DNA from 2 places in the Ramlibacter sp. GS1-15 genome. Region 1 is predicted to be linked to the other one. Evidence: predicted binding sites of a transcription regulator. Region 1 holds the regulator's gene; the other holds the start of a gene.
The links. The regulator sigma-54, encoded in region 1, starts transcription at its own class of promoters, with help from an activator protein. The targets are predictions, from matches to a motif close to TGGCANGNAANCTGCTTT.
Positions count from the first base shown of each region.

Region 2: AC3EF3_RS06235 (CmpA/NrtA family ABC transporter substrate-binding protein) is a predicted target of sigma-54. The motif match lies at 2,277-2,294, and genes of this name have one in related genera.

Region 1 covers NZ_JBYNTU010000001.1:3,714,422-3,718,826, forward strand. The annotation lists gene AC3EF3_RS18670 (THUMP domain-containing class I SAM-dependent RNA methyltransferase) at 1-880, opposite strand, end outside; gene AC3EF3_RS18675 (RNA polymerase factor sigma-54) at 877-2,409, opposite strand; gene lptB (LPS export ABC transporter ATP-binding protein) at 2,423-3,211, opposite strand; gene lptA (lipopolysaccharide transport periplasmic protein LptA) at 3,211-3,822, opposite strand; gene AC3EF3_RS18690 (thiol:disulfide interchange protein DsbA/DsbL) at 3,917-4,405, opposite strand, start outside.
Region 2 covers NZ_JBYNTU010000001.1:1,243,075-1,247,479, forward strand. The annotation lists gene ntrB (nitrate ABC transporter permease) at 1-821, opposite strand, end outside; gene AC3EF3_RS06235 (CmpA/NrtA family ABC transporter substrate-binding protein) at 835-2,145, opposite strand; gene AC3EF3_RS06240 (nitrate- and nitrite sensing domain-containing protein) at 2,384-3,577, opposite strand; gene tsaD (tRNA (adenosine(37)-N6)-threonylcarbamoyltransferase complex transferase subunit TsaD) at 3,643-4,405, shown strand, end outside.

The sequences.
Region 1 (4,405 bases):
GCTGCAAGGCATCGCCGCCGCGCAGCTGCACGGCTTCGGCGACACCCGCGCGCTCGGCGTTGCGTCGCGCGAAGTCGACCATGCGGAACGCGACGTCGCTGCCGAACACCAACGCCGCGGGCGCGCGCTGCTGTGCCCTCGCCTCCTCGCGCAACTGCTGCCACGGCCCGGCCTCGAAAGGCAGGAGCTTCTCGAAGGCGAAGCGCCGCAGGCTGCCGGGCGCGATGCGGCACGCGAGCTGCGCGGCCTCGATCGCGATCGTGCCGCTGCCGCAGCACGGGTCGTACAGCGGCACCTCGGCCTGCCAGCCGCTGGCGGCGATCATGGCGGCGGCGAGCGTTTCCTTCAGTGGCGCCTCGCCCTTGTCCTCGCGCCAGCCACGCTTGAAGAGCGGCTCGCCCGAGGTGTCGATGTACAGCGTCGCCTGGTCGCTGGTGAGGTGCGCGTAGATGCGCACGTCCGGCCGCTGCGTGTCCACGTCCGGCCGGGCGCCGGCCTTGTCGCGGAAGCGGTCCGCGATGGCGTCCTTGACCTTCAGCGCCGCGAAGTTGAGGCTCTTGAGCGGGCTGTGCTGCGCAGTGATCTCGACCTTGAAGCTTTGCCGGTCCGTGAACCAGTCTTCCCAGGCGACCGCGCTCGCCATGGCGTAGAGGTCACCTTCGTTGCGGTACGGCGCGTGCGCCAGCTGCACCAGCACGCGCTGTGCGAGCCGGCTGTGCAGGTTCAGGCGCATCGCGTCGCGCCATGACGCGCGCAGCACGACGCCGCCGCGGCCGGTGAGCAGGTCGTCGCCCGCCAGCTGCGTCAGGCGATGCACCTCGTCGGCGAGAAAACCCTCGACGCCCGCGGCGCACGGCAGGAACAGTTTCAGCGAACTCACAGGGCCTTGCGCAGGTTGGCGGGCGCGATCCGCAGCGCCTCGCGGTATTTGGCCACGGTGCGGCGCGCGCACTCGATACCCTGCTCCTTGAGCATCTCGGAGATCTGGCTGTCCGACAGGGGCCTTTTCGTGTTCTCGCTGGCGACGAACTGCTTGATCAATGCGCGCACCGCGGTGCTCGAGGCATTGCCGCCGGTTTCGGTGCCCAGCGCGGAGCCAAAGAAGTACTTCAGCTCGAACGTGCCGTACGGCGTGGCCATGTACTTGGCCGTCGTCACCCGGCTGATGGTCGATTCGTGCAGGCCGAGCTCGTCGGCGATCTCGCGCAGCACCAGCGGGCGCATCGCCAGCTCGCCGTGCACGAAGAAGTTCTTCTGGCGTTCGACGATCGCGTTCGACACCCGCAGGATCGTGTCGAAGCGCTGCTGGATGTTCTTGATGAACCAGCGCGCCTCCTGCAATCGCTGCTGCAGCGCCTGGTGGCCCTCGCCCTTGTGCGACTTGAGCGCGCCGGCGTAGATGTCGTGCACGCGCAGGCGCGGCATCACGTCGGGATTGAGCTGCACGCGGAACTTCAGGTTGGTGCCCCGCCCGGCGCGCGTGACCAGCACGTCGGGGATGACGACGTTGCGTTCGACGTCCACGAACCTGCGCCCGGGCTTGGGCTCCAGCCGCGTGATCAGCCCGATGGCGGCACGAACCTGCGGGTCGCCTTCGCCCGTGAGCTGCACGAGCCGCTTGATGTCGCGGCGCGCGAGCAGGTCCATCGGCTGCTCGCAGATCCGCAATGCGGCCAGGGTCGCCGGCGGGGCGTCACCCGCGGCCTGCATGGCCTTGAGCTGCAGCGTGAGGCATTCGGCGAGCGAGCGGGCGCCGACGCCCGCCGGCTCGAGGTGGTGCAACAGGCGCAGCGCCACGGTGAAGCGGTGCACGAGTTCCTCGCGCTGCTCCTCGTCATCCGGCGCGAGCGACGCGGCGAGGGACTCCAGCGGCTCGTCGAGGTAGCCGTCGTCGTTGAGCGACTCGATCAGGAAGCGCAGCGCGAAGCGGTCCTCCTCGCACAGGCGCAGCGACAGTGCCTGGCGGTGCAGGTGGGACTGCAGCGAATCCTGCCCGCGCGCGAGCTCGGTCGCGTCCACGTCCTCGTCGGGCTCGGCGTTGTTCTTGCGCGGCGCGGCGTCCACGCCCCACTCGGCGTCGTCGGGCACGACTTCCGTGCTGCCGTCGCCGTCCCAGCTCTCGGCTTCGGACTCGATGGTCGGCGCCTCCGCTTCGCCCGCGTCGTCCGAGCCGGACGAAAAGGAGCTCGTGTCGGTGTCGTCGGATTCGGCCGGCGTGTCCACCGCGCCGGCCCCGAAGTCCTCGCGCGCCTCCTCGGCGTTCAGCTCGAGGAAGGGGTTGTCGTCGAGCATCTGCTCGACTTCCTGCGCGAGCTCCATCGTGGAGAGCTGGAGCAGCCGGATCGACTGCTGCAGCTGCGGCGTCAACGCCAGATGCTGCGAGACGCGAAGCGACAGGCCCTGCTTCATACGGAGGACCCGGTCACATTCGGAAGTGCTCGCCGAGATAGACGCGCCGCACGTCGGCGTTGTTCACGATCTCGGAGGGCGTGCCCTGCGCGAGCACGGCGCCATCGCTGATGATGTAGGCGTGGTCGCAGATGCCCAGCGTCTCGCGCACGTTGTGGTCGGTGATCAACACGCCGATGCCGCGCGACTTGAGGAAGCCGATGATGCGCTGGATCTCGATCACGGCGATCGGGTCGATGCCGGCGAACGGCTCGTCCAGCAGGATGAAGCGCGGCTGGGTCGCCAGCGCCCGCGCGATCTCCACGCGCCGCCGCTCGCCGCCCGACAGGGCCAGCGCCGGCGAATCGCGCAGATGGTCCACGCGCAGGTCCTGCAGCAGCGCCGTGAGGCGCTTGTCGATCTCGGCGTTCGTGAGCGGCTGGCCGCTCTCGTCGCGCTGCAGTTCGAGCACCGCGCGCACGTTCTCCTCGACATTGAGCTTGCGGAAGATCGAGGCTTCCTGCGGCAGGTACGAGAGGCCCAGCCGCGAGCGGCGGTGGATCGGCATGTGCTCGACCGGGCGATCGTCGATCGAGATCTCGCCCGCGTCGGCGCGCACCAGCCCCACGATCATGTAGAAGGATGTGGTCTTGCCCGCGCCGTTGGGCCCGAGAAGGCCCACGACTTCGCCCTTGTCGACTTCGAGCGAGACATCCTTGACCACCTTGCGGCTGCCGTAGCTTTTCTGCAGGTGCCGCGCCGACAGGCGGCTGATGCCGGCCGCGGGTGCGGCGCGACGCCCGGCGATCGCGGTCTCCTCGATCACTTCCTGCCCCCGTTCAGCGTGGTGCTCGGGCGCAGGTTGGCGGCGGGGCCGTTGGGCGCGACGACGGGCGCCGAGGCGCCCGGCTTCGGCGTGAGCACCGCGCGCACGCGACCGCCTGTGGCCGGGCTCGCCGGCCCGCCGTCCACGGTGTACACGTCGGTGCTGTTGTCGTAGACGATCAGGCTGCCGACCACCTCGTCGGCCAGCGCACCGCCGCGGATGCGGCGCATCTCGGCGCGCTTGATGAACTTCACGCGGTCGGCCTTGCCGTCGTATTCGATGGTCTCGCCCTCGCCTTCGATGAACTCGTCGACCCCGTCGCGCTTTTGCCGGTAGAACGCGAGCTTGCCCGGTTCGGCGGTGACGACGCCGTACTGGTAGCCCTCCGGGTCCTGACGCACGTCGATGCGGGCGCCACGGATGAGGATGCTGCCCTTGGTGACGACCACCTTGCCGGTGAACACGCTGGTCTGCTTCAGGTCGTCGTAGCGCAGCGCGTCGGCCTCCACGTTCATGGGCTTGTTGCGGTCCGCCTTTTCGGCGCCGGCCGGTGCGGCCGCAAAGGCGAGGACGAGCGCGAGCCCGAGGGGGGCAAGGGTATGTTTCATATCGGCACGAATCTTGCTGCGCATTGTAGCGAGACCGGGCCATCGCGCCCGCGCCATGCGGCTTTTCTCGCGCCGCACGGAAATATGTCGCCGGTCAGCGCTTGGCTCGGGCTTCGCCGACGAGGTAGTCGACGACCTGGAGCATGCGCGGGTTGTTGCTCGCCAGCGTGCCGTCGGTGTAATAGCGGCCGGCGACGCCCATGGCGGGCACGCCTTCCACCCCGTACAGGTTCTGCAGGTCGGCGGCGCGCCTCGCCTTCGCGGAGATCGCGAACGAGGTGTACAGCTCGGTGAACTTCTGCGGATCGATGCCCTGCTTGGCGACCCAGGCCGTGATCGGCTGCTGGCGGGTGAGGTCCAGGTGCTCCTTGTGGATCGCGTCGAACACCTTGACGTGCAGGTCTTCCACCTTGCCCAGCGCGTCGAGTGCGTAGAACAGGCGCTGCTGCGGGACCATGTCGTCGCGAAACGCCGCCGGCACCCGGCGCAGCACGACATCCGGCGGCAGCCGCCGGCTCCATCCCTGCAGCATCGGCTCGAACGCGTTGCAGTGCGGGCAGCTGTACCAGAAGAATTCGACGAC
Region 2 (4,405 bases), 2.5 Mb from region 1:
GCGACGATGCGGTCGAGCGTGAAGCCGACCAGGCCCACGTAGACGAGCGCGAGGATGATGTCGCTGATGCGCGAGCTGTTCCACGCATCCCAGATGAAGAAGCCGATGCCCACGCCGCCGATCAGCATCTCGGCGGCGATGATCGCGAGCCACGACAGGCCCACGCCGATGCGCAGCCCCGAGAAGATGAAGGGCGCGGCGGCCGGCAGCATGATCTTGCCGAAGTACTCGAGGCCGTTCAGGCGGACCACTTTCGCGACGTTGCGGTAGTCCTCGGGGATGTTGCGGACGCCGATCGAGGTGTTGATGATGATCGGCCAGATCGACGTGATGAAGATGACGAAGATCGCGGAAGGGTGGCCGTCACGGAAACCGGCAAGCGAGATCGGCAGCCACGCGAGCGGCGGAACCGTGCGCAGCACCTGGAAGATCGGGTCGAGCCCGCGCAGCGCCCAGGTCGACTGGCCCACCAGCACGCCGAGGCTCACGCCGGCCAGCACGGCGAGCGAGTAGCCGTAGGCGACGCGCTTCAGGCTCGCCAGCAGCTGCCAGGCGATGCCGACGTCGTTGCCGCCATGGTCGTAAAGCGGGTGCGCGATCAGCTCCCACGTGTCCTGCACCACCTTGCTGGGCGGCGGCAGCGCGGCGCCGGGGCGCGAGCCGAGTGCCTGCCAGACCACCAGCAGCACGCCGATGATGACCAGCGGCGGCAGCACGTGTTCCACGAAGCCGCGCCCGGTTTTCGCGATCGCCCGCGCCAGCGCTCCCGGACCGGCGGGCGCGGGCAGGGGCAGGGCCTCGATGATTTCCGCGTGGTTCATGCTCGGGCTCCCTTCAGGCGCTCTTGATGTACTTGATCGGCTGGCTGTCGAGGTACTTCTTCGGGTTCGCGGGGTCGAACACCTTGCCGTCGAAGAATTTCTCGATGCCGCGCGACGTGGACGTGGGGATGTCCTTCTTGTCCACGCCGAGTTCCGCGGCGGCGGCGCGCCAGATGTCCTCGCGGTTCACCTTGACGATCAGCGCCTTGGTGTCGAGGTTGGGCGGCAGGTAGCCCCAGCGGATGTTCTCGGTGAGGAACCACAGGTCGTGCGACTGGAAGGGATAGGAAGCCTGGTCCTTCCAGTAGCGCATCTGGAACTTGCTGTTGGATTCGACGCGGCCGGTGCCGTAGTCGAAGTCGCCCTTGATGCGATCGACGATGTCCTCCAGCGGCGCGTTGATCCAGCGGCGGCGCGAGCAGATCTCGGCGACTTCGGCCCGGTTCTTCGGGTCCTCGCACCACATCTGCGCTTCCATCACGGCCTTGACGAGCGCCTTCGTCGCATTCGGGTTCGCCTGCACGTAGTCGCCGCGCAGGGCGAGCGACTTTTCCGGGTGGTTCATCCACAGCTCGCTGGTGGTGAGCGCCGTGTAGCCCAGCTTCTGGTGGATGAGCTGCAGGTTCCAGGGCTCGCACACGCAGAAGGTGTCCATGCTGCCCACCTTCATGTTCGCCACCATCTGGGGCGGTGGCACCACGATGGTGTTGATGTCGCGGTTGGGATCGACCCCGCCGGCGGCCATCCAGTAGCGCATCCAGAGGTCGTGCGTGCCGCCCGGGAAGGTCATCGCCGCGTTCACGGGCTTGCCGGTCTTCAGGCGTTTGGCGAGCAGTGCCTTGCCGAAGGCCTTGTTGTCCAGGCCGATCTTCATGTCCTGGTACTCCTTCGCCACCGAGATCCCCTGGCCCCCGAGGTTCAGGCGGGCGACGATGTTCATCGGCACCTGCACCTTGTTCGCGGTCACCGCGCCCGTCGCGATCAGGTAGGGCATCGGCGTGAGGATGTGCGCGCCGTCGATGCCGCCCGCCTTCGAGCCGAGCACGAGGTTGTCGCGTGTCGCACCCCAGGACGATTGCTTCAGCACCTCGACTTCCGTCATGCCGTGCTTCTTGAAGAAGCCCTTCTCGTCGGCGACGAAGAGCGGCGCGGCGTCGGTGAGCGCGATGAAGCCGAGCTTGGCGGCCCTGGTCTCCAGCGCGGTCTGCGCGCGTGCGCGCACCGGCGTCAGCGCGCCGACCGCGCCGGCGGCGCCGAGCGCGGCCGCACCCTGGATCACCTGTCTGCGCGAGAGCTTCGCGGCCTGCATGTCTTCACGTTCCATGTCGAACTCCTCGAGTGCAAAAACAAAAGGCGCCCACCCTGGCGGCCGCGCGTTGCAGGCGCGGCTCGGGATGGACGCCGTTGTCCTGGGGCCCGGGCAGCGCCATTGCCGTCCGGGTCGATGGGAACCCCAATGCAGGGACCGTGCCAGCACGTTTCAGGGAGAAGACGCTTCACGACCCTGCGCTTCGCCCCGCGCACGTGCGGTGGGCACGCATTTTGTGCGTGGCGTCCTGCCGCTAGCGCCCGGGCAGCACATCGGCCATCGCGAGCACCGCTTCGGCGACGTCCGCGATGCGCCGCTTCTGGTTCATCGCCATCTGGCGCAGGCTGCGGTAGGCCTCTTCTTCGCTGAGGTGCCGGTGGGCCATCAGCACACCCTTGGCGCGCTCGATGAGCTTGCGTTCGTTGAGGGCCGAGCGCACCGTTTCGAGTTCGTCGCCCATCGCCTGCAGCCGCCGCGCCTGGTCGTTGACCAGGTCCAGCACCGAGCGTTCCAGCTGCGGCCCGATCAGCGACGGCGCGTCGGCGCTGCTGCTCGATTCGCGGTGCAGGCGCTGCAGCGTCGCTTCCTGGTCGCGCAGCGCCTCGCGCGCCTGGTCGATCTTGCGTTCGCACAGCGCCTTGAGGTGCCCGGCGAGCAGGTCTTCCACGCGCCGCATCGCGTCCAGCCGCGCGGTGCAGCACTCGTACCAGGCGTCGACCAGCGATTCGTCCACCGCCACGACGCCCAGCGAGTGGCCGATGCGGCGCAGGCGCTCGACCCGCACGACCACGCCATGGTCCTGGCTGCGGTGTTCGGCGGCCGCGAGCTGCGGGTCCGCGAACTCGTTGAACACGTCGAAGCAATGGTGCTGCTGCTCGATCAGGTGGCGCCACTGCTGCTGCCCGGCCGCGTCGATGCGGCCGCGCGCGAACACGGCCGCGCCATGCGCGCGCTCCTGCCCGGAATACTCCTTGCCCTGCATGAAGTGGAACATCGCCACCAGCGCGCGCGAGATCTCCGGGTCGCCGGCGCTGTCGGCGGCTTCGAACACGACGGCCAGCAGGCTGGCGATCAGGCGGCTGAAGGGCGCGGAAGCTTCCGGCGCGGCGATCGCGCGCGCCTCGATGCGCGCGCGCAGCGCCGGCAGGCCCTCCAGCGCGTCGAGCGTCACCGCGATGCGGTTGAACAGGCGCGCGCCGTGGCGCACCGTCGCCGGGTCGGCGGCGAGCGCTTCGAAGCTCGCCAGCACTTCGGCCTGCAGCGCGTCGCATTGGGGGACCTGCTCCATGCGCATCGCGGCGAAGCGTTCTCCATGCGAGGCGAGATAGATGTTGGAGGTGCCGCGCTCGCGCTGGATGCCGTGGACGAACCGGCCGATCGTGCTCACGAGCTCGCTCGTGGAGGCCAGCCGCTCGAGCTCGCCGATCTCGCACTGCCGGGCGGCCAACAGGAAACTCAACGCGGATGTCACCCAGGGCTTGCAGCAACAACCGTGCCTTAAACTCGTCGCAGATGAAAGTCCTGGGCATCGAATCCTCCTGCGACGAGACCGGCGTGGCGCTGGTGGAGGCGACCGCGTCGGGTGTTCCGAAGCTGCTCGCGGACGCACTGCACAGCCAGGTCGAGATGCACCGGGCCTACGGCGGAGTGGTGCCGGAACTCGCGAGCCGCGATCACATCCGGCGGGTGCTGCCGCTGGCTGAGGCCGTGCTCGAGAAGGCGCATGCGCAGGTGGAGGATGTGGACGTGGTCGCCTACACGCGGGGTCCCGGCCTCGCGGGCGCGCTGCTGGTGGGCGCGGGCGTCGCTTGCGCATTGGGTGCGGCGCTCGGCAAGCCGGTGCTGGGCGTGCATCACCTCGAAGGGCACCTGCTGTCGCCGTTCCTCTCGGCGGACCCGCCGGAGTTTCCTTTCGTCGCGCTGCTGGTGTCCGGCGGCCATACGCAGTTGATGCGCGTGGACGGCGTGGGGCGCTACGAGCTGCTGGGAGAAACCATCGACGATGCCGCGGGCGAGGCCTTCGACAAGACGGCCAAACTGCTGGGACTGGGCTATCCGGGCGGGCCGGCGCTGTCGAAGCTGGCGCAGCAGGGCGACCCCAAGGCGTTCAAGCTGCCGAGGCCGCTGATGCACAGCGGCGATCTCGATTTTTCCTTCGCCGGCCTGAAGACGGCGGTGCTCACGCAAGTGAAGAAACTGGGCGACGGCCTGGAGGCACGCAAGGCGGATCTCGCGGCATCGACGCAGGCGGCGATCGTCGAAGTGCTGGTGAGGA